One region of the Streptomyces sp. KR80 genome, then DNA from elsewhere that is predicted to be linked to it. Evidence: riboswitches for the same ligand, from Rfam matches in the RefSeq annotation. Region 1 holds a riboswitch; each other region holds the start of a gene.
What was found. Region 1 has a riboswitch for cyclic di-AMP ahead of ACTWQI_RS13175 (NlpC/P60 family protein). Riboswitches for the same ligand answer to the same signal wherever they lie in the genome.

Region 1 (7,144 bases):
CGCGAGGGCAGCAACGAGGGTGAGGCCGCGGCCGGACTCGTCCTCGGGGGACACCTGGCGCGGCCGAGGCAAGTCGCCGCTCGCGTCCGACACCTCAACGCGCATCCGGTCCTCGACGAGGAGGCACCGCGCCCAGATCTCGCGGCCCGGCGAGACCCGGGCGTGCTTGCACGCGTTCGTCACCAGCTCGCTGAGCAGCAGTACGGCCGTCTCCGCCGTCTCGTCCGGGATCTTCCACGAGCAGGCCTGTTCCCGCAGAAACGTCCTCGCCTTGCCCACGCTGCGCGCATGCCGCGTCAACCGCCACTCGACGATCTGCGGCCCACGTCCGGGACTCCAAGGACCAGACCGGCCCGCAGTTGGCCTTTACGCCCGCCGCATGGGCGGAGTTCGTCGACTTCGCGGCCCGGCAGCCGCTCCCGTAGTCCCGGAGCTTGGGACCTCGGGCTGCCGCGCTACACCGGGCGCGCCGCGCCCACGAACGGCATCTCGTCGATCGGGGCGACGCGGACCGGTGCGCCCGGGCGGGGGGCGTGGATCATTTGGCCGCCGCCGATGTAGAGGCCGACGTGGCTGACGCCTGAGTAGAAGAACACGAGGTCTCCGGGGGCGAGCTCGGACCGGGGGATGCGCTGTCCCGCATTGATCTGGGTGTAGGAGGTGCGGGGGAGGGAGACGCCGGCGGCGTGCCAGGCGGCCTGGGTCAGGCCGGAGCAGTCGAAGGCGTTCGGGCCGGTGGCGCCCCAGACGTACGGTTTGCCGAGTGCGCCATGGGCGTACGAAACGGCCTGGGCGGCGCGCTCGTTCGGTGCCCGGACCGGGCCGCGGAGAGCGGCGCCGCGGGTGGCGCGGGCCGTGCCGTCGGCCGCGTGGCCGTCCTGCGCGAGGATCGCCGCGCGCTGTTCGGCCGTCAGCCGGCTCAGCAGTCGCTCCGCCTCGGCCAGTTTCCGGCTCACCGCGAGCTTGTGCTTCCGCAGCTCGGCCTGGTCGCGCCGAAGCTCCGCGACCTTGTCGTCCGCCTGCCTTTGGATCTGCTCGATGCCGCGCAGTTGGCGGTGGAGTCCGGCGATGGCGGCGGACTGGCGGCTGCCGGCCCGCTCGACCGCTTGGGCGCGCTCCAGGTACTGGTCGGGGGAGGAGGAGAGCGCGAGCTGGAGCGCGGGGTCGATGCCGCCGGCGCGGTACTGGGCGGTGGCCAGTGAACCGAGCGCGTTACGGGAGGCGTTCAGCTGCGCGGTCCTGCGGGCGGCCGTCTCGCGGAGCGCGTCAAGTTCCCGCTCTGCCTGATCGGCTCGCTCCTTCGCCCCGTTGTACTTCTCCGTCGCGACCTCGGCCTCGTGGTGCAGGCGGTCCACGTTCTCCTGCACCTGAGCCGGAGTGAGGGCGGGTTCGGCGTGCGCGGCGCTGTCGAAGGGCGTCGCGCTCGCCGCGGAGGCGAGGGCGAGAGTCGCAGCCGTACGGGCTGAGGTACTGCGTTGTCTGGGCTTTCTGTGCGCGGCCATGGCGGCCGTCACCATCCCTTCCCTGCCAACCGGGGCCGTGGGGGGCGGCCGCCGGGGACGCCTGGAGGGCGCCTGGGGAAAGGACGCTAGACCCGGGGATTACAGGCATGTGTCGTGATGACCGGGATTGGCAGGTTTGGATGCGGTCCTGAACAGAAGAGGCGGGTGAATCCCCGGCTCTGCCGGTTCTCCGCGCGGGCGCGACCGAGCGGTCGATTGAGGCAAACCTGACCGGCGCCCGGTGCTATGGGCCCGGTTAGGCTCCGCGCCATGGACCTACTCATCAACGTCTTCGTTGCTCTGCACATCATCGGCATCGCCTCGCTCCTCGGTGGCTTCCTCACCCAGATGAAGGCGATGGGCGCCGGGACCGCGCGCTTCACCCCGGCGATGCTGCACGGCGCACTGACGATGCTGGTCACGGGCCTCGCACTGGTCGGCCTGAACCAGGCCGACGGCGAGGCCGTCAACAACCTCAAGATAGGCGTGAAGTTGGCGGTGCTCGTCGCCATCCTCGCCCTGGTCTACGTCAAGCGGGACGAGGAGCGGGCCGACAAGGCCGCCTTCGGCACGGTCGGCCTGATGACGGTCGCGAACATCTTCATCGCCGTGCTCTGGGTCTGACCGAAGCGCCCCGCCGACGGGGTCGGCGGGGCGCTCCGCATGCGCTCTGCGGTGAGTTACGCGGGGCGGACGGCGCTGTGGAACGGCATGTACGTGATCGACTCGGTGCGGACGTTCGCGCCGGGTTTCGGGGCGTGGACCATCTGGCCGTCGCCGATGTAGAGGCCGACGTGGCTGATGTCGTCGTAGAAGAAGATCAGGTCGCCCGGCTTCATGTCCTTCATGGCGACCTTCGTGCCGATCTCCACCTGGTCCCACGTGGTGCGCGGCAGCGACACCCCTGCCATCTTCCACGCGCGCTGGGTCAAGCCGGAGCAGTCGTACGAGTTCGGGCCGGTGGCGCCCCACACGTACGGCTTGCCTATCTGCGCCCGCGCGAAGGCTATGGCCTCGGCCGCCTTGGCTGAGTACGAGTCCGAGTCTGACCCGGTGCCGGGGCTGGTCTGAGAGCCGTCGCCCTGCTCGCGCTCACGCTCCCGTTGCTCTCGTTCCTTGCGGGCCTGCTCCTCGCGCTGCTGCCGCGCGATCTCCTCGGCCTTGCGGCGGGCCTCTTCCTTCTTCTTGCGCTCCAGCGCCGCCAGCCGCGCCTTCTCCTCGGCGGTCAGCTTCGACAGCAGCTCGCGGGCTTCGGCGAGCTTGGCCTGCACGGACTCCTTGCTGGTCCGCAGCTTCTGCTGCGACTCGGACAGCGTCTCCAGGCTCCGGGTGGCCTCGACACGCTGCTTCGCCGCCGCCTCCTGCTGGTCGCGGTAGTCCTCGACGACCTGGCGCTGACGGCCCGTCATCCGGTCCATCAGATGGTTCTGCTCGAAGTAGCCCTGCGGGTTGTCCGCGAGGAGGAAGGTCGCGGTCCCGTCCATACCGCCGTTGCGGTACTGCGCGGCCGCGTAGCTGCCCAACTGCCGCCGCGCGTCGTTGAGTCTGTCCGTGCGCTTCGCCACGTCGTCGAGCAACGCGTCGACCTTGGTGCGCTGCCGGTCGGCGCGCTCCTTGGCCGCGTTGTACTCCTGGGTGGACGTACCGGCCTGCCGATAGAGGTCGTCGACCTTCTTCTGTACGTCCTCGATGCTCTGCGGCTTCGGCTCTGCGGGCTCGCGGGGCGCCGCCTGCGCGCTCTGGGAGAGCAGCGTGACGCCGGCGAGAGCCGCGGTGGTCAGGCCTACGGCGGCTCGGCTCGAGCCGGGGGAGGCGAGAATGTTGGTCCGCGGTTTGCGGTGCGACGGCAAGACGCACGACTCCTTCCGTGGACCGCCTACCGGGTTAGCTGTCGGGTTCGGGCGGATCGGAAGGTTGCCCTACGACCCGTCCGCGGCGGGCTCTGGGCGCTGCGCGTGCGGGCCGATTCACCCCGGTGGTTCTGGTCCCTCCCGTCCAGGTGCGCGACAAGAGGGGGGTCGGGTCCCCGGCTCCGGATGCCACGTGGGCAGACCGGACTCAGCGGAGGCTGCCCGTGCCGACGCGGTCGCCAGCGGGGGGTGCGGGCCGCCTGATCGAGCACGGTAGCCAACCTGTGGGGCTGCTGTGAAGGCTGATGTTCGATATGCCCGAAACCTTTTCGTGACCTTTTTGCGCTGTGATCGTTTCAGTCGATTTCGGTTACGCGTCGCGTCCTCAAGACGCCATTCCGTTACGGATCGCGTCACTGCCGACGGCTCCCGACGGCCGGGAGGTGAGAAGCGGGAAGCGGCGTGGTCTGTCGGTCCGGCGGCCTAGACTCGGCTGCGATGAGCAGCCTTTTCGACGACAGCTTTCTGGCGGATCTGGAGCATCCGGGACACCGGGGTGCGGAGGAACCTCCTCCGCCTCCCGAGGATGCCGGGGCGCCCGAGGACATCCCGGCGGACCTCTTCGGCGGGCGCTTCGACGCTCCTCCGGCGCACACCGGCACGGGGGACCCCGGCGGCCGGGACGCGTACTACCGCGACGGTGCCGCACGCCCCGCGGTCGACCCCGCAGCGCTGCTCGAGGGGCTGAACGAGCAGCAGCGCGCCGCCGTCGTCCACACCGGGGCCCCGTTGCTCATCGTGGCCGGCGCCGGGTCCGGCAAGACCCGCGTGCTGACGCACCGCATCGCGTATCTGCTGGGCACCCGCCGGGTGCACCCCGGCCAGATCCTCGCGATCACCTTCACCAACAAGGCCGCGGGCGAGATGAAGGAGCGCGTCGAAGCCCTGGTCGGGCCCCGGGCGAAGGCGATGTGGGTGTCCACCTTCCACAGCGCCTGCGTCCGCATCCTGCGCCGTGAGAGCAAGAAGCTCGGCTTCACCTCCAGCTTCTCGATCTACGACGCCGCCGACTCCAAGCGCCTGATGTCCCTGGTCTGCCGCGACCTCGACCTCGACCCGAAGCGCTATCCGCCGAAGGCCTTCAGCGCCAAGATCTCCAACCTCAAGAACGAGCTCATCGACGAGGAGACCTTCGCCGGGCAGGCGAGCGACGGTTTTGAGAAGACGCTGGCCGAGGCGTACGCGCTGTACCAGTCGCGGCTGCGCGAGGCCAACGCGCTGGACTTCGACGACATCATCATGACCACGGTGCACCTGCTGCAGGCGTTCCCGGACGTGGCCGAGCACTACCGGCGGCGGTTCCGGCACGTCCTCGTCGACGAGTACCAGGACACCAACCACGCGCAGTACATGCTGGTGCGCGAGCTGGTGGGGACCGATGAGCACGCCGGAGAGCTGTGCGTGGTCGGCGACGCCGACCAGTCGATCTACGCCTTCCGCGGGGCCACGATCCGTAACATCCTCCAGTTCGAGGAGGACTATCCGCAGGCCACCACGATCCTGCTGGAGCAGAACTACCGCTCCACCCAGACCATTCTCAGCGCGGCCAACGCCGTCATCGAGCGGAACGAGAACCGCCGTCCGAAGAACCTGTGGACCGATGCCGGGGCGGGCTCCGCGATCACCGGCTATGTCGCCGACACCGAGCACGACGAGGCGCAGTTCGTCGCCGACGAGATCGACCGGCTCACGGACGCGGGCGAGGCGAAGTCCGGCGATATGGCCATCTTCTACCGGACGAACGCTCAGTCCCGTGTCTTCGAGGAGATCTTCATCCGGGTCGGGCTGCCCTACAAGGTCGTCGGCGGTGTGCGCTTCTACGAGCGCAAGGAGGTCCGCGACATTCTCGCGTATCTGCGGGTGCTCGCGAACCCCGAGGACACGGTGCCGCTGCGCCGGATCCTCAACGTGCCCAAGCGCGGCATCGGCGACCGCGCGGAGGCGATGATCGAGGCCCTTGCACTGCGCGAGAAGATCTCCTTCGCCCAGGCTCTCCGCCGCGTGGACGAGGCGTACGGGATGGCGGCCCGCTCGGCCAACGCCGTGAAGCGGTTCAACGCGCTGATGGAGGAGCTGCGCACCGTCGCCGAATCGGGCGCCGGGCCCGCGGCCGTGCTGGAGGCGGTCCTGGAGCGCTCCGGCTATCTGGCGGAGCTGCAGGCGTCCACGGACCCCCAGGACGAGACGCGGATCGAGAACCTCCAGGAACTGGCCGCTGTGGCACTGGAGTTCGAGCAGGACCGCACCGAGGAGAACCCGGGCACACTCGCCGAATTCCTCGAGCAGGTCGCGCTCGTCGCCGACTCCGACCAGATTCCCGACGAGGACGAGCGCGAGGATGGCTCCGGGGTCATCACGCTGATGACGCTGCACACCGCCAAGGGCCTGGAGTTCCCGGTCGTCTTCCTGACCGGCATGGAGGACGGTGTCTTCCCGCACCTGCGCTCACTTGGGCAGACCAAGGAGCTGGAGGAGGAGCGCAGGCTGGCGTACGTCGGGATCACGCGTGCGCAGGAGCGGCTGTATCTGACCCGGTCGACCATGCGCAGCGCCTGGGGTCAGCCGTCGTTCAACCCGCCCTCGCGGTTCCTGGAGGAGATCCCGGACTGTTATGTGGAGTGGCGCCGCTCGGGGCCTGCGACGCCGTCGGCGTCGGCGGGCGCCCTGGCCGGGCTGGGTTCGTCGCTGTCGTCGTCCGCGCGCTCGAAGGCGGGGCCGAGCGGGTGGTCGACGCGGAAGGCCACGGACCGGCCGGTGATCTCGCTGGCGGTCGGGGACCGGGTCACGCACGACCAGTTCGGGCTGGGCACCGTGATGTCGGTGACGGGCAGCGGACACGACGCGAAGGCGACGATCGACTTCGGCGACGACAAGCCGAAGGTTCTGCTGCTGCGCTATGCGCCGGTGGAGAAGCTGTAGAGCCGACCGGTGTGCCACCCAGTGCTGTGAGGGGGTGGGTCGGGCCGGTCAGGTCGGGTCGAGGCCGTGGTTGCGGAGCCAGGCCAGAGGGTCTATGGCCGATCCGCCGCCGGGCCGTACCTCGAAGTGCAGGTGCGGGCCTGTGGAATTGCCGGAATTGCCGGAATAGGCGATGACATCCCCCGCCTTGACGGAGCCGGAGCGGATCTTGGTGCTGCTGAGGTGGCAGTACCAGGTCTCGGTGCCATCGGGGGCGGTGACTATGGCCATGTTGCCGTACGAGAGGTTGTACTGCGTACGGACCGTGCCGTCGGTCGCCGCCATCACCGGCGTGCCGTAGCTGACCGGGAAGTCGATGCCACTGTGCACCGACATCCAGTTGACGCCCGCCTGGCCGTAGTACGCGCTGAGCCCCTGCTCCTCAACCGGCAGCGCGTACTTCGGCCGGAGCGCCTCCCGGCGGGCCGCCTCTTCCGCCTTGCGTTTCTTCTCTGCGAGCTGGCGCTGCTTGAGGTCGAGGCGCTCCTGGGTACGGCTGGCGCGGTCGGCGAAGTCGTCGGCATCGGCGGTGAGCGAGGCGAGCTGGGTGTCGAGCTTGCTGTTCGCCGCGGCCGGTTTGACGCCCGTGTCGGGCGCGGCCTGCTCGGTCTTGTCGTCCTTGCCGAGGCCGCTGACCGAGGCGGCGGCGATGCCGGCCACGCCCATCACGGCGACCGAGGGGACGGCGACGGTGAGGAGCGCGGAACGGCCGGGGGTGCGGCGTCGGCTCCGGCTCACGCTGCGGGCGACCGGGCGGCCCGGCGCCGAAGCGAA
Region 2 (7,144 bases), on a different contig from region 1:
CGCGTTCCCCGACAACGAGGTCGAGCGGTTGGTCCGCAACCGGCTCGACGAGATCCCGCACGAGCAGGCCAACCCCGCCCGGCGGGCCGCCAAGGAGCTCTCGAAGGAGCTGTTCCCGGCCGCTTCCCGGATGTCCCGCCCGCGACAGGGCACCGAGGAGACGGTCGAGCGGATCGACGCCGCGGCCGTACGGGCCTTCTACGAGGCGCACGTCCGGCCGGTGACTGCGACCGCCGTGGTCGTCGGCGACCTCACCGGCATCGACCTGGCCACGGTGCTCGGCGACACCCTGGGGGCATGGACCGGCGGGACCGCCGAGCCCCGCCCCGTGCGGCCGGTGACCGCCGACGACACGGGGCGTGTCGTCATCGTCGACCGGCCAGGAGCCGTGCAGACCCAGCTGCTGATCGGCCGGGTCGGCTCGGACCGGCACGACCGGGTGTGGCCCGCCCAGGTGCTCGGCATCTACTGCCTCGGCGGCACCCTGACGTCGCGTCTCGACCGGGTGCTGCGCGAGGAGAAGGGCTACACGTACGGCGTGCGCGCCTTCGGTCAGGTGCTCCGATCTGCTCCGGACGGCACGGGCGCGTCGCTGCTCGCCATCAGCGGGTCGGTGGACACCGCCTCCACCGGCCCGGCCCTGGGGGACGCGTGGAAGGTGCTGCGGACTCTCGCCGCCGAGGGGCTGACGGACGCCGAGCGCGATGTCGCCGTGCAGAACCTGGTGGGTGTCGCACCGCTCAAGTACGAGACCGCGGCCGCGGTCGCCGGCACCTTCGCCGATCAGGTCGAGCAGCACCTGCCGGACGACTACCAGGCCCAGTTGTACGCCCAGCTCGCCGACACCGGCACGGTCGAGGCGACGGCGGCGGCCGTCAGCGCCTTCCCGGTCGACCGTCTGGTCACCATCCTCGTCGGCGATGCGTCCGCCATCGAGGAGCCCGTACGGGCCCTCGGCATCGGCGAGGTGAAGGTCGTCGGCGGCTGACCGCCACCAAGAATCCTCCCTTTTCCAGGGATATGACGTGCCCCGGCGCCTCCACGGCGCCGGGGCACGGCCGTTTGGGGTGGTGTGGCCCCTGTCCGTTTTGTTGGTGAGGCTGCCTGTTCTTCTGTGGTGTGCGCTACAAAACCCTGTATCCGTTTGGTGCTTGACAGATGTCCCGTTTAGCGTCGGTCCGGCTGTCCGGCCGACCACCGGCCGCATCCGCGGCCCCGGGCAGCCATCGCCGAGTCCCCGTACGGCGCGAGCCAGGGGAGCCGGGGACCCACGTCCCCTGGGGTGAATCGGGTGCCTCTCCGAGAGGGCCCGTAGGAGACCTTCCTGCTCCGAACCCGTCAGCTAACCCGGTAGGCGAGAAGGAAGGAAAGGAGTACGCCGCCCCATGGCGTTCACCCGTGCCGCCGGGAAGCACCGCCGGCCTCGCCGTCTTGCGCGCTCCGGCGCGAACCTCGCGGGCATAGCCACGCTCGCCGCCACCGGCGTCGTCGCCTCCCTCGCCGCCACGCCCGCGCTCGCCGCCCCCTCCGCCGAGGCACCGGAAGCCGAGGAGACCGGGCTGCGCCAGGCAATCGTCGCCGGCGACACCCTCGAGGACACGATCGAGCGGCAGGCCCAGGCGCAGCAGGAGGCCGCCGAACGAGCCGCGGCCCGGGCGAAGGCCGAGGCCGAGGCGAGGAAGCGAGCCGAGGAGGCACGGCGCGCCGCCGAGGCCGAGGCCAAGAAGGAGCGCGAGGCGAAGGAGCGCGCCGCCCGCGAGGCCGAGCGCAAGCGCCTGAACACCTACGTCCTGCCGGTCGAGGGGAGTTACGTCTCCGCCCAGTACGGGGCCTCCGGCGGTGCGTGGTCCTCCGGCAGCCACACCGGCGTCGACTTCCACGCCGGTTCGGGCACCTCTGTCCGCGCGGTCGGGGCGGGCACCGTCGTCGAGGCCGACTGGGCCGGCGCTTACGGCTACAACGTCGTGATCAAGATGACCGACGGCACGTACACGCAGTACGGCCATCTCTCGTCCATCGGAGTCTCCGTCGGCGAGCGTGTCACCCCCGGTCAGCAGATCGCCCTGTCGGGGAGCAGCGGCAACTCCTCCGGTCCGCATCTGCACTTCGAGGCCAGGACGTCCCCGGACTACGGCTCGGACATCGACCCGATCGGATATCTCCGCTCGCACGGCGTGAGCCTCTGAGGCACCGACCAGGCCCCGTCTGGCCGGTCCTTTGGCCAAAAGATATCCATATCCGGGCCGTCGCTGTCGGAAATTCAACCGCATTGCAATAGAGTCCCTGAACAAGCGGTGTTCGAGCGTGTTTCACGGGGATTAAAGCGGAGGTCCGGCCATGCGGGGTCGAGTGTGAGTGGCGAAACAGTGGCCAGGAGCCGCATTCCGGCGCACGCGGTCTGTCAGGCGATTCGCGACGACATCGTCGCGGGGGTGCACCCGCCCGGCGGCCGGCTGACCGAGGAGGTCCTGGCCCGGCGCTACGGCGTCTCGCGGGTGCCCGTCCGCGAGGCCCTTCGCACCCTGGAGTCCGAGGGCTTCGTGACCACCCGGCGGCACGCGGGCGCTTGTGTGGCCGAGCCGTCCGAGCAGGAGGCGGCGGACCTGCTCGACATCCGCGCTCTCCTGGAGCCGCTGGGCGCCGCGCGTGCCGCCCAGCGGCGCACGGAAGCACACCTGAAGGTGTTGCGCGGACTGGTGCGACTGGGGCAGGAGCGCGCCCGGCGTGGACACTTGGCGGATCTGCGGTCGCTGGGCGGCTGGTTCCACGAGACGCTCGCCCAGGCCTCGGGCAGCCCCAGCCTGGCTGCGCTGCTCACCCAGGTCCGGCTGAAGATCGCCTGGATGTACGTGCCCGAGGCGGCGGTGCGGGCGGTCGACTCCTGGGAGGAGCACGGGGCGATAGCGGACGCGGTGGCGCGCGGTGACGCCGACCGGGCGCGCGCCGTCATGGCGGTGCACACCGAGCGCACCCTCGCCGGATATCGGCGCCGTCGCCCGCCTCATGTGAGAACTTCGAAACCCGCCGTAAACACGGTGAGCGCCCGGAATTAACAGAAAGCCTGTATACAAAGGCCGGGAATTCCTCTGGGCACTGCGGGAAAAGCAGAAAAGAAGGGAGCCGCGGTGGCGAGTACGGCCACCGCGGCTCTCTCATGCATTCCGCCGCCGCCGAATCGGCGGAGCGGAGAAGAATTCAGACGGTCTCAGGGAGCTCTTCGAGCCCCTCCGCGACCAGCTTCGCCAAGCGGTCCAGAGCGATCTCGGCGCCATCGGCCTCGGAAGCCAGGACGATCTCCTCGCCTCCCTGGGCGCCCAGGCCCAGTACGGCGAGCATCGAGGCGGCGTTGACCGGGCTACCGTCGGGCTTGGCGATCGTCACGGGAACGCCGGCGGCGGTCGCGGCGCGGACGAAGATCGAAGCGGGCCGGGCGTGCAGGCCCTCAGCGAAGCCGACGGTGACGCGGCGCTCAACCATGGTGTTGCCCTTCGGGTGGTGTCAGGTCGTGTCAGGTTAGGTGGTCACGGTTGTCTAGACCAGTCGCGTCCGTCAAGTCTCTCACGTCGTGTGGAGTGCTCCGCTCCACCCCCCGCCCGTACGCTTGGCCTCATGCGGACGCCGTCGGAGCATGTGTACCCGACCCATTGGGAGGCCGACGTCGTGCTGCGCGACGGTGGCACGGCGCAGATCCGTCCCATTACCCCCGACGACGCGCAGCGCTTGGTGAGCTTCTACGAACAGGTCTCGGACGAGTCGAAGTACTACCGCTTCTTCGCACCGTACCCCCGGCTCTCCGACCGTGACGTCCACCGCTTCACCCACCACGACTACGTAGACCGCGTCGGACTGGCCGCCACGGTCGGCGGGGAGTTCATCGCCACGGTCCGCTACGACCGGATCGACTCCCGTGGGATGCCCGCATCGTCCCGCCAGTCTCCCACCGCCACCCTCAACGGACGCTTCGCGGTACCCCCTGATATCGCCGACGAGGCCGAGGTCGCCTTCCTTGTGCAGGACGCCCACCAGGGCCGCGGCGTCGCCTCCGCCCTCCTGGAACACATCGCCGCCGTCGCGCGCGAGCGCGGTGTCCGCCGCTTCGCCGCCGAGGTGCTGCCCGCCAACACCAAGATGATCAAGGTGTTCACGGACGCCGGCTACACCCAGGAGCGCAGCTTCGAGGACGGCGTCGTCCGCCTCGAACTCGACCTCGAACCCACCGACCAGTCGCTGGCCGTCCAGCGCGGCCGTGAGCAGCGCGCCGAGGCCCGGTCCGTCCAGCGGCTGCTCGCCCCCGGCTCCGTCGCCGTCGTCGGCGCGGGCCGTGCGCCCGGTGGCGTCGGGCGCACGGTGCTGCGCAATCTCCTCGACGGTGGCTTCACGGGCCGGGTGCACGCGGTCAACCACGCATTCCCCGAGGGGTACCCGACCCTCGAACCCGAGGGCGTCCCGGCCCACCGCTCCGTACACGAGATCGCCGAGCCGGTGGATCTGGCGGTCGTCGCCGTCCCCGCCGAGCATGTGCCGGCCGTCGTCGCGGACTGCGGCGAGCACGGGGTGCAGGGTCTGGTCGTGGTCTCCTCCGGCTATGCGGAGAGCGGGCCCACCGGGCGCGACCGGCAGCGCGAGCTGGTCCGCCAGGCCCGCTCGTACGGCATGCGCATCATCGGGCCGAACGCCTTCGGCCTGCTCAACACCGCCCCCGCGGTACGCCTCAACGCCTCGCTCTCCCCCGAGCTGCCGCCCGCCGGACGGCTGGGGCTGTTCTCCCAGTCCGGCGCGATCGGCATCGCGCTCCTCTCCGGACTGCACCGGCGCGGTGCGGGCCAGGTCGGCATCTCCACGTTCGTCTCGGCGGGCAACCGCGCCGATGTCTCGGGCAACGACTTCCTGCAGTACTGGCACGACGACCCGGATACGGACGTCGTCCTGATGTACCTCGAATCCATCGGCAATCCGCGGAAGTTCACCCGGCTCGCCCGCCGCACCGCCGCGGTCAAGCCGGTCGTGGTCGTCAAGGGCGCCCGGCACAGCGGCAGCGAGCCGCCCGGCCACACGGTGCCCACGACGCGTATCCCCGACGCCACCGTCTCCGCCCTCTTCCGGCAGGCCGGGGTGATCCGCGTCGACACGATCACCGAGCTCGCCGACACCGGTCTGCTGCTCGCCGGACAGCCGCTGCCGTCCGGCCCGCGGGTCGCGATCCTCGGCAACTCGGAGTCCCTCGGCCTGCTCGCCTACGACGCCTGCCTGACCGAGCGCCTCCGTCCGCTCCCGCCGCGCGACCTCACCACGGCCGCGACCCCCGACGACTTCCGCGAGGCGCTGACCGAGGCCCTGGCCGACGACGTGTGCGACGCGGTCGTCGTGACGGCCATCCCCTGGGTGGCGGACGACGTGCACCCGGACCCCGCGGAGGGCGAGCCCGCCCTGGCGGCGGCGCTACGCGAGGCGGTCGCCGCAGCCGGCGCGACCAAGCCGGTGGTGGTCGCCCACCTGGAGATGGAGGGCCTGACCGCCGCCCTCCAGGAGCCGCTGCCGACGCGCGGCGCGTGCATCCCCACCTACCCGGCCGCCGAGCGGGCCGTGCGGGCGCTCGGCGAGGCCGTGCGCTACGCACAGTGGCGGCGGTACGCCGCGGAGCCCGGCCGGGTGCCCGAGTACGAGGACATCGAGGAGGCCGCGGCCGGGGCCGACATCGACACGCTGCTCGGGGCCGTCGAGGACTTCGCAGGACCGGACGCCGTGGAGCCCGGCGGGGTACGCGCTCCCCGCAGCACACCACTCGCCGCCCCCGACGCGGAGCGGCTGCTCGCCCGCTACGGCATCGCGGTGCTCCGCATGCTCCCCGCGCCCGACCCGGACGCCGCCGTGGCGGCGGCCGCCCGGCTCGGCTACCCCGTGGCGCTGAAGACCACCGCCCCGCACCTCCGCCACCGCGTCGACCTCGGTGGCGTACGGCTCGACCTCACTACCGAGGACGAGTTGCGCCGGGCCCACCAGGAGCTCACCGACGCCCTCGGCAAGGCCGACGAGCTGCGTCCGGTCGTCCAGGCGATGGCTCCGCGGGGCGTGGACACGGTCGTACGGGCCGCCATCGACCCCGCGGTCGGCGCGGTGCTGTCCTTCGGACTCGTCGGCGCCCCCTCCGAGCTGCTCGGAGACACCGCCCACCGGCTCGTCCCCGTCACCGACCGCGACGCCGCAGAGCTGATCCGGAGCATCCGGACGGCCCCCCTCCTGTTCGGCTGGCGCGGCTCCCAGCCGGTCGACACCGCCGCCCTGGAAGAGCTGCTGCTCCGGGTCTCCCGGCTGGTGGACGATCACCCCGAGGTCGTCCAGGTGGAGCTCGAGCCGGTGGTGGTCGCACCGCACGGTCTGACCGTGCTCGGGGCTTCCGTACGCCTTGCGCCCCGCCCAGCCCCGGCGGACCTGGGCCCCCGCCGCCTCCCCGCGTACTGAGGTCGTCCGTGCTCCGCCTGCCCGTGAGCGGGGCGCTCGGGATGCGAGTGGAGCAGGCCCCGGCGGGGGAGGCTCGGGGCGTGTTCCGCCCCGTAGGATGGGCCCATGGCGAAGACCGGTACGACGACCCAGGGGCTGCGCGCGGCGATCGAGCGCAGTGGTTACTACCCGGCTCTCGTGGCCGAGGCGGTGGAGGCCGCGGTGGGCGGCGAGGCCGTCGCGTCGTATCTGGTCCACCAGGAGACCACCTTCGACGCCAACGAGGTGCGCCGGCACGTCACCGTGCTCGTCCTCACCGGCACCCGCTTCATCGTCAGCCACACCGACGAGCAGCCCGCCGACGGCACGTCCCCGTCGCCGTACGCCACCACCTCCACCGAGTCGGTCGCGCTCGAGCGGATCTCCTCCGTCGTGGTGAGCCGGGTCGTGGCGAACCCCGAGTCGTACACCCCGGGCACGCTGCCCCGCGAGGTGGTCCTCACCATCGGCTGGGGTGCGGTCAACCGCATCGACCTCGAACCCGCGGCCTGCGGCGACCCCAACTGCGAGGCGGACCACGGCTACACCGGCTCCTCCACCGCGGACGATCTGAGCCTGCGGGTGAGCGAGGCGGGCGACGGACCCGACACCGTCCGGCAGGCCCTCACCTTCGCCCAGGCGCTGTCCGAGGCCACCGTGGCCTCCA
Region 3 (7,144 bases), on a different contig from region 1:
TTCCGCTACGACGAGAGCGGACACCGGCAGCTCGAGTCCACGTCCGTCTTCGACCCGCTGGTGCGCAAGGACTACGACCAGATCGGCATGTTCGCCAACACCATCACGTTCGTCGACTCCGGTGCGGGCCACGCGTACGGGCGCCAGCTGGCCGCCTCGGCGTTCTTCTACGTGCCGCGCTCGGTGTGGCACGGCAAGCCGCTGGACTCGGGCGTGCGGGTGGGGCAGTGGATGGGCATGAGCAACACCAACCTCTCCTCCCCTCTCTGGGCCGAACTCTGGCTGGACTTCGGCCCGCTGGGCATGACGGGCGGCTTCCTGGGCCTGGGCTATCTCTCCGCCCGCGCCGATCGCCGGTACACGCTCCGCACGGTGGACGACCCGCGCCCGGGCAACGTCCCGGCCATCGTCATCCCCCTGATCGCGGGCTACGCCTTCATCCTCCTGCGCGGCCCCCTCCTCCAGGCCTCCGGCCGCATCGGCATCGCCCTCCTGTGCCTGGCCCTGGTCACCACCTTCCGCTCGGATCCGCGGAAGCTCCTGCGCTGACCCGTTCACCGGCCGGCCTCCTCCATTCGCCCATCCGCTCCGTCTGCGCGCTCGGTCCCTACGGGCGCCGTGACGGAAGAGGCTGCAGTTCGGGCCAACGAGCCGACATGCGGAGCCGTATGCCGGCGCAGAGGGCACTCAACCCGGCGAGCTGTCCGTTGCCCGCAGCGAACCCTGCGACGACGCCCAGCCGGTGGGCGAGCCTCTGACGGGCGGTCGCGGTACCGCACATCCAGTCCTCGTGCCTGAGCCGGGCCAGGTGATCTCCGGTTCCCCTGTGGGCGCGTTCGACGAGTGCGTCGCCTCGTAGCAGCCAGCCTGCGCAAGCGTCGTCGAGGCTTGCGTCAAGATCCGCGCCGTGCCCCGCGCCGGTCGAGGCGTGCCAGGTGGCGCGGTAGGCGGCCTCGGCCTCCTCGAGGGCGGCCGACCGCGGCGCCGTCACGCACCAGCAGGTGGGGAAGCCCATGCGCAGATAGGCGAGCTCGGTCAACCCGCTGCCCAACGACGCCTGTTCGAAGTCGATGAAGCGGAGTCCGCCGACGGTGTGCAGGTCGTTTCCCGGGCACGGGTCGCCGTGGAGCAGCGCAATGCCCGAGGTCCGGCTGAGTCGGTGCACCAGGCCTTCGAGCTCCGTGCGTACGCCTGACGGGGGCGGGGGCAGCCACCGGCCGAACCCGTTGATACTCAGCCGAGGGCCCCGGCCATCCGGCGCACGGCTTCGATGATCACCTCGGGCGAGGCGCCCAGATTCAGCCGCACGTGCCCGGCGCCGCCGGTGCCGAAGGCCGTACCGCTGCTGAGGGCGACGCGGCCGCGGTCCAGGAAGACGGCGGCGGGGTCGTCCCCCAGGCCGAGCGCCCGGCAGTCCAGCCATGCCAAGCAGGTGCCCTGCGGCTGCTCGTACCGTACGCCGGGCAGCCGGCTCGCCAGCAGCTCGGCGAGCAGTCGCCGGTTCTCGTCCAGGCCGACCAGGAGCGCGTCGAGCCAGCCACCACCGTGTCGCAAGGCGACGGTATGAGCGATGATGCCCACGTGGCTGGGCCCATGGCTCACCTCCTCCGGCATCCGCGCCAGATCGGTCGCCGCGGTGCTCCCGGCCACCGCCAGTGCGGCCTTCAGACCGGCCAGGTTCCATCCCTTGGACGCCGACATCAGCGAGAACGCGTTCTCCGCCCCCGGCACCGACAGATAGGGCACGAACTCCGCGCCGGGCAGCACAAGGGGCGCGTGGATCTCGTCGGCGACCACCCTCAGCCCGTGCCTGCCGGCCAGCTCCGCCACAGCGGCCAGTTCCTCCCTGGTGTGCACGGTCCCGGTCGGATTGTGCGGGCTGCACAGCAGATACGCGGCGCGGCCACCGCCCGCCACGGCCTGCCGGAACGCGGACTCCAGGGCGTCCAGGTCGATCCGGTGCCCCGCGCCCAGCGGCGCCTCGACGACGCGCCGGTCCATGTGCTCCACGAAGGCGTAGAACGGCGGATACACCGGGGAGTTGACCACGACCGCGTCCCCCGGCCCGGTGATCAGCTTCAGCGCCTCGACGATGCCCAGCATCACGTCCGGCACGATCGCCGTACGCTCCACCGCCACGCCGTCCCAGCCCCACCGCTTCCGCGCGAAGTCGTCCAGCGCCTCGGCGTACTCCGTCCCGGTCGGGTATCCCGTGTCCCCCAGCTCCACCGCCTCGCAGACCGCCCGCGCCACGGGCTCGGCGAGCGGTACGTCCATCTCCGCCACCCACAACGGCAGCACGTCCGGCGGGTAGGCCCGCCACTTCATGCTGGTACGCAGGCGCAGCTCATCAAGGGAGAGCCGGCGCAGGGGATTGGGCTCCTCGTACGACATGCGGATCAGTATGCCGGGGGGGGCGGCCTCCGCCGCAGAACAGCAAACGCCCGGCGCCCCAGCAGAGCTGTTCACTCATGAGCTCGAGCGCGCAACGTCGGCCTGGAGCAGTCGAGGGGACACGGCGAAGCCGTGACGGGAGTACGCCGAGATCGCCCGGGAGCTGGAGTGAACCGTCACACGCTCAAGCCCACGTTCATGCGCGAGCGCCAAGACCGCATCAATGAGCCGACCACCCAGGCCGGTATCTCTCTCCTCCGGCACCACGTACACACACTGCAGGTCGCCCGATGACCGTTCGAGGGCACGCGGGCTCGGCACGCGCTGCGTGACCGCCAGCCACGCCATGCCAATGACCACGTCGTCGCGGACCATAACCATGCAGTGGTGAGAGGACGCCTCCTCCTGGGCCCACGTCACGAAATGATCGACGAAATCGTCGCGCGAGGTGACCGGGGTCTCTCCCTTCTCCAGTAACCACTGCCACCGAAGCTCAGCAACAGTGACCAGATCATCGGGCAGGGCGGGACGAATAGCGATGCTGTTCACACCGACATGCTGACGCAGTTCGACCAGACGCCTCACGAGAGAAGCCGGCCGCATGAACGAACCAACGCGTTGCGCCGGCATCCCCCTTTGCCGGGGATATCGTGCGTACCTATCCCGAACTCCCACCGCGCCAAAGCAAGTTGATCGCGCATCCGCCTGTAAAGGCTTGTGTTCGACCCCAAGGCCCCTCTAACGTGCTCGGCGTTCGAATACGAACACCGCGTGGCCGGACCGCCGAATCCTGCCCCCGGCGCGCGGCAGCATGTCACCCCCACACCGCCGGGCAGGAGCGGGGGACCCACTCGCGCCGTACGGAGAGTACGTACCGGACGGCTAGGGGTGAAGCCGTGACAGCCCACGGCCGGGCGAACCTCCAGCCCGAACCCGACAGCTCACCTCGTAGGCGTCCGGAGTACGGAGCCACCATGACGTCTGCAGTTGGACGACACCGCGCCCCACGCCCACAGAGCACCCCGCGGCGCCTCATCAGCCGCGTCTCTGCCGCCGGCGCCACCCTCGCCTTGCCGGTTGTCGGAGCCGGTACCGCCAACGCCCTGGACGGAGGCAGCGGCACCTACACCGTCGCCTCCGGCGACACCCTGTCCACCATCGCGGAGGAACGAGGCATCGAGGGCGGCTGGCAGCAGCTGTACGAGGACAACAAGTCCGTCATAGGCGATGACCCAGACCTCCTCTCGATCGGACAGAAACTGTCGCTCGACGGCCCCACCGACACCAGCCCCACCGGGACCAGCACCAGCACCACGACGGCCACCCAAGCCTCGTACAGCTCGGACAAGAAGGAGACGGCCCCGACCGCCGTCCTCCCGGTCAGCGGCGGCATCCTGACCGCCGGCTTCGAAGACAGCGGCGACCTCTGGTCCAACGGCCACACCGGCCAGGACTTCGCCGTACCGGTCGGCACCACCGTAAGGGCCGCCACCGGCGGCACCGTGGTCTCGACGGGCCGGGACGACGCGTTCGGCTACGAGGTCGTCATCCGGCACGACGACGGCGAGTACACGCACTACGCGCATCTGTCACAGATCGATGTGTCATCGGGCACCACGGTAGGCAAGGGCGACCGCATCGCACGCTCCGGCTCCACCGGCAATGTCACCGGCCCTCACCTGCACTTCGAGGTGCGCACCACCCCGAAATACGGCTCGGCCATCGACCCGCTGGACTGGCTGCGGGACCACGGCGTGAAGACCTGATGCAGGTCACCCTGGATCGAAGATTTACCGGCAGGCTCGGTGCTGTGGTCGGCTACGCCCGGTTCGTGCGCGCAGATGGCCAAGGAATGCAGCCGCACACGGTGCGATCACAGCCGTAGACCCGGGGCACCCGTCATTCGTGAGAGCGACTAGCCGGGGCGAGCCGTGCCTCCTCGGCGGCGTGCCGGGCCAGGGACGTACGTCGCTGCTGGCTCGGCGGGCCCGGATGTCACCGCGGCTGCCGTTGCGACCACGAGCGTGATCGGTGGCCGCGTGCGTCGGCAGCTCGCCGATCGTGGTCGAGATCCGACCGCCATGGTGACGACCGGGCTGCATGGCCGCCACCTCCCACACCCTGCTGGACACCCCTGCCCGATGGGCAACTTCAGAGGCTGCCGCCCCTCCCGGCAGCAGGAGAAGACGTGATGAGACCGTTCGCCTTGAACTACGCCCGCCCGGCCGCGCAGCCGCCCGTCGTGATTCCTTACGCCTATGACCGCACACGGCAATTGAATGTCCTGCCCGACGGGCGCCCGGCCATCAGCGACCACGCTCTGCTGAAGGCATACGGCACCACCACCTCCACCGCCGGTTCCAAGACGCATTTCGATGATTGACGGGCGTCATGGTCGGCCTTCAGCTCCTCCGCGTGAGGGCGTGACGTAGCCGCCACCTTCCCGCACGCAGCTCGTACTGAGGTGCACGAGTCCTTCGTCCCGGCAGCACCTCATGCTGTCGTGGTCTCGCCACTACACCGTTTAAGAACAAGGAACATCCGACCCCATCGCTTGTCATGGCCATGCATCGGGCACAACTGTCTTACCGACACTCGGTCGCCGACTCCCCCCCACGCTGCAGAAGGAGACCGACATGACTGCACGGCCACACCTCGACCGGCGCGCCGTGCTGCGCGGTGGACTCGCCGCATCCGCCGCCGGTGCACTCGGGCTGGGCACGGCGGGCGCCGCGAGCGCCGTCGCTCCGCACACAGCAGCCCGTACGCGGAGCGCGGCACGTACGAAGGCCGCCCCGCAACCGCGCATCTACACCACCGCCGAGTGGGGCGCGCGCCCTCCGTCGAGCGACATCGTCATCCTCGATCACGTCCCCACCTATGTCGTGGTGCACCACACGGTCAACCCCGGCAACAGCAATGACTATTCGCTGAAGCACGCGAAGAAGATCTGCCGGGACATCCAGAACCTTCACATGGATACCAACGGCTGGGCCGACACCGGACAGCAGTTCACCATCAGCCGGGGCGGTTACGCCCTCGAAGGCCGGCACCAAAGCCTGGACGTCGTACGCGGCGGCACCCAGCACGTGCAGGGCGCCAACGTGGCGAACCACAACAGCGAGGTCATCGGCATCGAGAACGAGGGCCTCTACACCAACGTCGACGTGCCAGACGCGCTGTGGGACTCGCTCGTCGATCTCGTCGCCTGGATCGTCGCGCAGTACAAGCGACCGGTCAAGAACATCATGGGTCACCGGGACTTCAACTCCACCGAGTGCCCCGGCGATGTGCTCTACGGACGGTTGCCGGAGCTGCGCGACGAGGTGGCGGGCAGGCTGGGCGTCTCGAACGGCCCGGGGCCCGTAGTCTGGCCCCTCCTGCGACCGGGAGACACCGGACCGCGCGTGCGCGCCGCCCAGCACCTGCTGCGCGCCAGGGGCTTCAACTCACTCCGCGCGGACGGTGTGTTCGGCGCGGCCACCAAGACTGCGGTGGCCAAGATTGCCGAGCTGCACGGCATTCGGCCGCATACCTGCTCGGCCCTTCGTCACCGCGTGGTGGACGAGACCGGCTACCTCGGCTCGGACATCTGGCCGCTGCTCACCCCTCGGCTGTCGGCAGGCCAGAACGGCGAGGTGGCGAAGGCTGTGACTACCCTACGCGGCGCGGGCAGCGAGGCCGCGACCGCCGCGATCCGCCCGGGTGCACCGCTCAGCACGCTCAACTGGCAACACCTGCTGTCCTGACGGGCGGAGCCTCTACCCTCCCGGTTCACGCGGCCAGCGCGCGTAAGCAGGGGCGCCGTGCCCAGAACAGCACGTGGCCACCATCCCCTTCGGGGACGAACTCTTCCTGCTCGACCGTGAGGCCGGCTTGTGTGATCCAGGCTCGGCTGGTGGCGGCATCGGCGTGGCTCCACCACATGGCGACTCCGCTGTCCAACCAGTTCTCGTCAACGCCGGTCCAGGCACCATCGCCGGTGATGCCGAGAAACAGGCCGCCAGGCCGTAGCCAGGAGGTGATCCTTTCCAGCAGCGGAAGCTGTTCGTCGCACGGGACGTGGATCAGCACATAGAGAGCCACCACCGCGTCGAAGGATCCGTCTGCGAAGTCCACAGCGGTGGCGTCGGCCCGGATGAACTCGGCCTGCGGAACACGTTGCTGAGCCCGGAGAATCTGCACCTCGCTGAGGTCGACACCAGTGAGCCGGTGTCCTGCCGCCGTCAGGTCACGCGCGACGGGCACCCCGCTGCCGCAGCCCAGATCCAAGATCTCGCTTCCGCCTCGAAGCCGCTCACACAAGCGGCCGATCCACGGTTGATACTTCGACTCAGAGCCGAAGGCCTCGTCGTAGCGGAGCGAAAGTGCGTCATACCCGCGCCGAACCAGGTCCTTCGGATCGTCGAGATTCACGGTGAGGCACGCTAATGCGCCGTGTCGACGTCTCGCGAACGCTTTCGGCACGGCGATCGAACCCCTGCACGCCGGTGACGTAGCCGTGCCCGGCCTTCAAGAGCACGCGCTCATCCGGACGTGCAGGTGCCCCTCCGTCGGGAAGTTCGGGGGCTCAGCGGGAAGGACAGAGCGAAAGACGTACTGGCATTTCTCTGCCACCCGGCACGAAGCATGATTGCCTGAGGAATGAAGCAGGGCCAGGCGAGCCACCGGCATCACGCCCTGCGAACCAAGGGCCCATCGGGACACCGCTTCAAGGGCGCGGGGAGCGATTCCTCGCCCCCTGACTTCA
Region 4 (7,144 bases), on a different contig from region 1:
CCCGGGAGAGGCGACCAAGGGCCAGGGACAGGAAGCGAAACGGGCCGCGAGCGAGTGGCGGGACCTGCGCGCCAAGGCCCGCAGGGTGGTCGCCGGTTACGCCCGCGACGCGGAGGATCTGGTCCTCCTGCTGGAGGCCCTCGAACTGGATCCGGGCACCGACGCCCGACCGTACCGCGCGGGCCGCAGCAGCAGACGCGACGTCGACGACGATCCGTGAGCCCCTATCACGCTGATCTCATGCGGCGCGAACGGCGCCAGTGACACACGCATGGTCGCCCCACGCCTGTGTGCGGTGGTCGCACCGGGGGCGCTCCCCGTTACGACACCCGCCTTGCACCGGGCAGAGACTGACAGGGGATCAGCGGCCTGGGCCTTGACGGCGGTGCCGCGGGGGCTTACGTTCCCCACGCATCACCGGTGTTCACATGCGAGCCCCAGGTTCACATACGAGAACACTCGGCCGGCCACCGCTCGATCGGAGTGCCTCGTGGACGACGCACGACCTGAAGTACGCCGCACCGCCCGCAGGAACATGGGCCGCGTCGCCCTCGTACTCGCCGCCCTCGTCGCGGCCGTCACCGTGCCGATGGGGCATGCGGTCGGCCGCACCGAAGCGGAACGGATTCCCGCAGTGCCGCGGACCGTCGTGCTCGAAGGCAAGGAACTCCTCAGGGCGCGGGCGAAAGTACGGGCCGGCGACAAGGACGCCATACGAGCGCTGGATGCACTCACCGCACGGGCCGACGCATGGCTGGACCAGGGACCGTGGACGGTCACCGACAAGGAACAGGTGCCGCCGAGCGGGGACAGACACGACTACTTCAGCCAGGCCCCGTACTGGTGGCCCACCCAGCCGAAGACAGAGGCCAATCCCTACGGTTGTCCGTACGTTCAGCGGGACGGCGAGCGAAACCCCGATGTGGACCGGATGACCGACCACCCCGAGCGCGCCAAGGTCTTCGCATCGGCCTACGAGCTCTCCCTCGCGTGGTACTACACCGGCGAGCGCTCCTACGCCGAACACGCGGCACGCATCCTGCGCACCTGGTTCGTGGACCCGACGACCCGGATGAACCCCCGCCTTGTCCATGCCCAGTTCATCCCGTGTAAGTACGACGGCCGCGCCATCGGCATCATCGACTTCTCACAGGGCTTCACCAGCCTCGTCGACGCCGCCGCGATCCTGGACACCGGCGCCCCCGGCTGGTCGCACCGGGACAGCAGCGAATTCCGCACCTGGAACGTCCAGTTCCTCGACTGGCTGCTGAACAGCGCGTTCGGCAAAGAGGAAGCCGCGGCCAAGAACAACCACGGCACCTTCCACGCCATGCAGGTGGCCGCACTGGCCGCCGCGGTCGGCCGCGAGGACCTCGCCCGTAGCACGGTTGTCGACGCCCGTACGCGACTGGTGAACGCGCAGATCGCCCGCGACGGCCGCCAGCCCGGCGAGCTCTCCCGCACGCGCAGCTGGCACTACTCCACGTTCAATCTCGTCGCGTTCACCCGTCTCGCGGCGATCGGCGAGCGCGTCGGGGTCGACCTGTGGCGCTACACCGGCCCGGGCGGTGGCAGCATCCTCGGGGCAGTCCGCTATCTGCTGCCCGCCGCCACCGGAGCCCAGCCGTGGCCGCATCCCGAACTCGACTTCCGCGCCTACGCCGCCTCTGACATCGTCCACGCGGCGGCCGACGCGGGTGACCGCGAGGCGCGGGCCGCGCTGAGGAAGCTGCAGACCCCGCCGGGGGGTGACCTGTGGCTCCTGCGCCCGGCGGCGGAACAGCTCGACAGTATCCGGGACGGGTCGGGCCCGCCCGCACCTGCCGGGAGGGAACCCACCGGGCACGACTCCGGGTCAGCGGCCTGACGGGGCCGCGCAACGCCGACGTCATGAACAAGCTCTGCCGAGCGGGGGTTCAGATGCCGACGCCGTTGTCTCGCAGGTAGCCAAGGGGATTGATGTCGGAGCCGTAGTCCGGGCCGGTCCGCACCTCGAAATGGAGGTGCGGGCCCGTGGTGTTGCCGGTCGACCCGGACCGGCCGATCCGCTGGCCTCCGCCCACCGGCTGGCCGGGACGGACAGTGAGCGCCGACAGGTGCGCGTACTGGCTGTACTTGCCGTCGGAGTGGCGTATGACGACCTGGTAGCCGTATGCCCCGCCCCAGCCCGCCGAGACGACCCGGCCGCCGGCGACGGCCCGCACGGATGTGCCGGTGGGGACCGAGAAGTCGACGCCCGTGTGGTAGCCGCTGGACCAGCTGCTGCCGGACGCACGGTAGGGCGTGCTCGGGCCGACACCGCTGACGGGTGCGGTGAACTCCGCGGCGTGGGGAGCCGGTTGGGCCACTCGCTGCGGCTTCGTACGGGGCTTGTGTGCCGTCCTAGGCGCCCTCGTCTCCTTCGGCGACGTGGCGGCACCCGGCTTGCCGGGCGGCTTGGTCCTCGGCCCGAGCGCGAGTCTTTGACCAGGGAGGATCAGATCCGGATCGCCGCCGATAACCTCGCGATTGTCCTCGTACAGCCGCTCCCAGCCGCCGTCGACATCGCGTACCCGTGCGATGGTGAACAGGGTGTCGCCGCTGACCACGGTGTAGGACTCGGGCTTCGCGCGCTCCTGGCGTTCGGTGGCGGGCCGTTCGGTGCCCGTGGCCGGAGTATCGGCCCTTGCCGCACCGGCGGACGCGGCCCGGGGGCCCACTCCTTCGCGCGTCAGCGCCACCCCGCCTGACCCGACGGCCTCGTCCCAGGTGTCGGCGGGTGCCGCGGTCGCCCCGGAGACGCCCACGAGGGGCAGGGCCATGCCCGCGCCGCCGGCGGTGACGGTGAGGGAGGCCTGAGATATGCGGTTCGGCTGATGGCGGCGGTGGCGGCCACGTGCGGACATAGCGCGCTTCCTCTCCTGCGGGCGCACGAAAGGCTAGGACGGGTATTCCCGGCGCCACAAGAGTGCCTCGGTATTTCGAAGATCCTCGTTCCGGAAGCCTCCTGAAAAGCCGTCAGCTTCTATCAAGACCATCGTCTCGCGGGACGCGGTTTCCCCTAGGAAAGGATGCGAGGAAACTGCCCGCGCTTGCGAAACTGGCCGGAACACGGCAGTCCGCGCGCAATGCATGAAGCGGAATACCGAATACTGTGAAGTCCATCACACACGAGCGTGGCGCGGAGGCAGTGCATGCGTGATCCCATCCCTTCGGCCGGCGAACTGGTCCTCATGTACGGCCTGGAACCGCTGCCCCTGGAGGGCGGTCTCTTCCGCCGCACCTGGGCGGGACCGGAGTCGGCGGACGGGATCCCCTCCGGCTCGGCGATCCTCCTCCTGCTGTCGGTCGAGGACGGCCACTTCTCCGCCATGCACCGGCTGCCGCGCGACGAGGTCTGGCACTTCTACCTGGGCGATCCCGTCGAGCTGTTGCTGCTGGAGCCCGGCGGGGACTCCCGGGTGGAGGTGCTCGGGCAGGACGTCCGCGCCGGACAGCACGTGCAGTTCGTCGTGCCGGGCCGCACATGGATGGGTGCCCGGGTACGCCCCGGCGGCGATCGCGCGCTCCTCGGCTGCACGATGGCCCCCGGTTTCACCCCGGCCGACTACGAGGGCGGGGACGAGGCCGAACTGACCGCGCGCTATCCCCTGCACGCCGGACTCATCCGCGCCCTGTGCCGCGCCTCATGACCACGGGTCCTCAGCCGCGCCCTCGGAACGCGGACGCGCGGGTGACGACAACGACTGAGGCGCCCGCCCCCGTCGCCAGGTTCGGACGCCTCAGTCGTGAGGAGAGGGGGCAGATGCCCTCCCGATGTCGCGGGCTCAGATCGTGACGCCGTGCTCGCGAAGGTAGGCGAGCGGGTCGATGTCCGAGCCGTAGTCCGGGCTGGTGCGCACCTCGAAGTGCAGGTGCGGACCCGTGCTGTTGCCCGTCGAGCCGGACAGACCGACCCGGTCACCGCCGGAGACCTTCTGCCCCGGGGAGACGGACAGCGAGGACAGGTGGGCGTACTGGCTGTACTTGCCGTCCACGTGGCGGATGACCACCTGGTTGCCGTACGAGCCGCCCCAGCCCGCGGAGACGACCTCGCCCGCACCGATGGACTTCACCATGCTGCCGGTGGGGGCGGAGAAGTCGACACCCGTGTGGTAGCCGCTGGCCCAGCTGCCGCCGGAAGCGCGGTACGGGGTGCTCGGCGAGGCGTCGACCGGCGCGGTGAAGCCGGAGGCGTTCTGCTTCGGCGCCTCCTGCCGCGGCTTCTCCGGCTTGGGAGCGGCGGGCTTGGGGGCCGGCGGCTTCGGCGTGGCCTCGGCCTTCCCGTCGCCGATGGAGAGCTTCTGACCCGGGAAGATCAGGTTCGGGTTGTCGCCGACGACCTCTCGGTTCTCCTCGTAGACCGTCTGCCAGCCGCCCGAGACCTGCTCAGCGGTGGCGATCTTGTAGAGGGAGTCGCCGGGGACGACGGTGTACGACTCGGGCTTCGCCCCACCCTTGTCAGCGGCGGGCTTGGACTCGGCCTTCTTCTCGGCCGGGGCGGACGCCTTCTTCCCCTGGGGGGAGACCTCGGGCGCGGGTCCGCCCTTGGTCAGGCCGGCCTTGCCCGAGCACACCGGCCAGGCGCCGGGGCCCTGGACCGCGAGCACCTTCTCGGCGATGGCGATCTGCTGCTCCTTGGACGCCAGGTCGGCCCGGGGCGCGTATTCGGTGCCGCCGAACTCGTTCCAGGTGTCCTGGGTGAACTGCAGTCCACCGTAGAAGCCGTTGCCGGTGTTGATGCTCCAGTTGCCGGTGCTCTCGCACTCCGCAACCTTGTCCCAGGTGTCGACGGAGGCGGCATTCGCGTGGCTGACGCCTATGAAGGGGAGCGCGATACCGGCGCCGCCCGCGGCGGCGGCTGTATAGGCTCGGGAAACTCGACTTGGCTTGTAACGGCGGTGACGACCGCGTGCAGACATAGGGATCTTCCTCTCCTACGCCTGCGAGGTGAGCTGTCGGGTTCGGGCTGGAGTTGCCCGGCCGCGCCCTGACCAGCGCCTTGCGCTGCGGCACGTCTTCACCCCAAGCCGCGCCTCACAAATTCGCGAGGTACGGCACTTACCTGGTTCCCCCGCTCCTGCCGTGGTGCGTTGTGGTTCTCCTTCGGCCGGCGGCAGGACTCGGCGCTCCGGCAGAAGGCCGCCCACCCTTTCGATGGGCAGGCAGCGCAAAACTAGACGCATCAATTTCTTCGCGACAAGTAGCGGGTATTCCGCGGATTGCTTTATCGGAGATCCATTTGGCGTGGTGTCACGCTGCGCTGCCGCCCCTTGCCCGAGAGCGATAGGCATTACTACGGAACGACTCCTCACCATCGGCGAGCTGTAACCGAGTTGGGGGATGTGCCCCTTTCGTGCACCCAGCAGCGCATGAACACAGGATTGTTCTGTGAGATGGCTCACCTGGGGCCGATTGTCCGATTTAGCAGAGGTGTTCACGTTTGCTGTATTGAAGCTATTAGCAGCCTCTTTGGTGCTCATGGATGTATCCGGCGAATCGGATGAATAACCCTTATCGCCGCCCGGCGTACCGAGGCGAAAGCCGCTGCCCACTATCGTGAGAGCCCCCGGTCGCGAACCTTCGGAGTCGGTGTGGAGAGAGCGGACGAGCTGATCGACGCTTCGCTGGTGACCTCACCGGCACCCCGAGCACCCCTAGCCCGGAGAAGATCCCTCGACCAGTCCGCGTGGACCCTCGCGGCTACCACGGCGCTCCTCCTCGGTGCCGCATTCGCCGTGGCCAAGGGGGTCGGCGGCCTCAACGCGCCCGCCTTACAGGCGTGGCGGACCATCTGCGTCGCGATCGTGGTCCAGGCCCTGCCGTTCCTGCTGCTGGGTACGGCGCTCTCGGGAGCCATCAACGCGTTCGTTCCCGCCCATGTCTTCAGCAGGGTCCTCCCCCGGAAGCCCGCGCTCGCCGTTCCCGTGGCGGGCGCCGCCGGCGTCGTCCTGCCCGGCTGCGAGTGCGCGTCGGTGCCGGTGGCGGGGAGCCTGATCCGCCGCGGGGTCGCCCCCGCCGCCGCGCTCACCTTCCTCCTGTCCGCTCCAGCGGTGAATCCGGTCGTCCTCACCGCGACGGCCGTCGCCTTCCCCGGTCGGCCCGAGATGGTGGTGGCGCGGTTTCTCGCCTCGCTGATCACGGCCGTGGTCATGGGGTGGCTGTGGATCCGGCTGGGCCGTGCGGAGTGGCTGCGGCTACCGGTCCGCACCGGCGGGCACCGGCCGGGGCACAGCCGGTGGGAGGAGTTCCGGCTCGGCTTCCAGCACGACTTCCTGCACGCGGGCGGCTTCCTGGTCCTGGGGGCGATGGCCGCGGCAACCTTCAATGTCGCCGTGCCGCACTCGGTGCTGGACACCTTCTCCGGGTCGGCGTGGCTGTCCGTCGCCTTCCTCGCGGCGCTGGCCGTGGTGCTCGCCGTCTGCTCGGAGGCGGATGCCTTCGTCGCCGCCTCGCTGACCGGCTTCTCCCCCACGGCCAGGCTGACGTTCATGGTGGTGGGGCCGATGGTCGACCTCAAACTCATCGCCCTGCAGTCGGGCACCTTCGGGCGGGCGTTCGCCGCCCGGTTCTCAACGGCGACGACGCTGGTCGCCGTCGCCTGCAGCGCACTCGTCGGGTGGTGGATCCTGTGAGGCGGAATGTCCAGGTTCTGCTGCTTCTGCTCTCCGGCGCGGGCGTCCTGCAAATCTCGCTCCTCAGCGAGGTGTACCTGCGGTACGTGAAGGAGGGCCTGCGGCCGCTGCTGATCGTCTCAGGGGTGCTGCTGGTCGCCCTGGGAATGGTCGGCGCCGCGCGGGACGGCTTCCCCTTCACCAAGCGCTCGGCGGAGTCCGACGGCAGCTACGGGGACCATGGGCACGGTCACGATCACAGCAGTGGGCCGCGGATCGCCTGGCTGCTGTTCTTCCCGGCGATCACTCTGCTGTTCTTCACCCCGCCCGCGCTCGGCTCCTACACCGCCGCACGCGAGTCCGACCGGACGACCGGGACGCAGGCGCGGTTCGCTCCGCTGCCCGACACCTCCCCGGTCGCCCTACGGCTCTCGGACTTCCGGGCCCGCGCACGGCAGGACCGGGGCCGGAGCCTGGAGGGCCGTACGGTGCGGCTCACCGGCTTCGTCACA

Region 2: linked by a shared signal. The riboswitch ahead of ACTWQI_RS17585 (murein hydrolase activator EnvC family protein) and the one ahead of ACTWQI_RS13175 (NlpC/P60 family protein) in region 1 are both predicted to bind cyclic di-AMP.
Region 3: linked by a shared signal. The riboswitch ahead of ACTWQI_RS00480 (M23 family metallopeptidase) and the one ahead of ACTWQI_RS13175 (NlpC/P60 family protein) in region 1 are both predicted to bind cyclic di-AMP.
Region 4: linked by a shared signal. The riboswitch ahead of ACTWQI_RS18340 (transglycosylase family protein) and the one ahead of ACTWQI_RS13175 (NlpC/P60 family protein) in region 1 are both predicted to bind cyclic di-AMP.

What each region holds. Positions count from the first base shown of each region.
Region 1 is NZ_JBQQCD010000007.1:123,037-130,180, forward strand. Features, by position in the region: gene ACTWQI_RS13155 (ATP-binding protein) at 1-279, opposite strand, end outside; partial or broken gene ACTWQI_RS13160 (DUF397 domain-containing protein) at 333-425, shown strand; gene ACTWQI_RS13165 (NlpC/P60 family protein) at 456-1,517, opposite strand; gene ACTWQI_RS13170 (hypothetical protein) at 1,773-2,126, shown strand; gene ACTWQI_RS13175 (NlpC/P60 family protein) at 2,183-3,352, opposite strand; cyclic di-AMP (ydaO/yuaA leader) riboswitch at 3,361-3,576, opposite strand; gene pcrA (DNA helicase PcrA) at 3,851-6,331, shown strand; gene ACTWQI_RS13185 (M23 family metallopeptidase) at 6,380-7,144, opposite strand, start outside.
Region 2 is NZ_JBQQCD010000011.1:108,024-115,167, forward strand. Features, by position in the region: gene ACTWQI_RS17580 (M16 family metallopeptidase) at 1-988, shown strand, start outside; cyclic di-AMP (ydaO/yuaA leader) riboswitch at 1,218-1,371, shown strand; gene ACTWQI_RS17585 (murein hydrolase activator EnvC family protein) at 1,386-2,186, shown strand; gene ACTWQI_RS17590 (GntR family transcriptional regulator) at 2,352-3,053, shown strand; gene ACTWQI_RS17595 (HPr family phosphocarrier protein) at 3,196-3,477, opposite strand; gene ACTWQI_RS17600 (bifunctional acetate--CoA ligase family protein/GNAT family N-acetyltransferase) at 3,610-6,459, shown strand; gene ACTWQI_RS17605 (DUF5998 family protein) at 6,565-7,144, shown strand, end outside.
Region 3 is NZ_JBQQCD010000001.1:103,131-110,274, forward strand. Features, by position in the region: gene ACTWQI_RS00460 (hypothetical protein) at 1-549, shown strand, start outside; gene ACTWQI_RS00465 (hypothetical protein) at 608-1,165, opposite strand; gene ACTWQI_RS00470 (MalY/PatB family protein) at 1,234-2,394, opposite strand; gene ACTWQI_RS00475 (GNAT family N-acetyltransferase) at 2,470-2,943, opposite strand; cyclic di-AMP (ydaO/yuaA leader) riboswitch at 3,202-3,365, shown strand; gene ACTWQI_RS00480 (M23 family metallopeptidase) at 3,369-4,160, shown strand; gene tgmA (putative ATP-grasp-modified RiPP) at 4,586-4,777, shown strand; gene ACTWQI_RS00490 (peptidoglycan recognition protein family protein) at 5,031-6,143, shown strand; gene ACTWQI_RS00495 (class I SAM-dependent methyltransferase) at 6,169-6,810, opposite strand; gene ACTWQI_RS00500 (GNAT family N-acetyltransferase) at 6,907-7,144, opposite strand, start outside.
Region 4 is NZ_JBQQCD010000012.1:67,240-74,383, forward strand. Features, by position in the region: gene ACTWQI_RS18320 (hypothetical protein) at 1-220, shown strand, start outside; gene ACTWQI_RS18325 (alginate lyase family protein) at 536-1,867, shown strand; gene ACTWQI_RS18330 (M23 family metallopeptidase) at 1,917-2,885, opposite strand; gene ACTWQI_RS18335 (cupin domain-containing protein) at 3,174-3,671, shown strand; gene ACTWQI_RS18340 (transglycosylase family protein) at 3,807-4,940, opposite strand; cyclic di-AMP (ydaO/yuaA leader) riboswitch at 4,944-5,121, opposite strand; gene ACTWQI_RS18345 (permease) at 5,613-6,653, shown strand; gene ACTWQI_RS18350 (TIGR03943 family putative permease subunit) at 6,650-7,144, shown strand, end outside.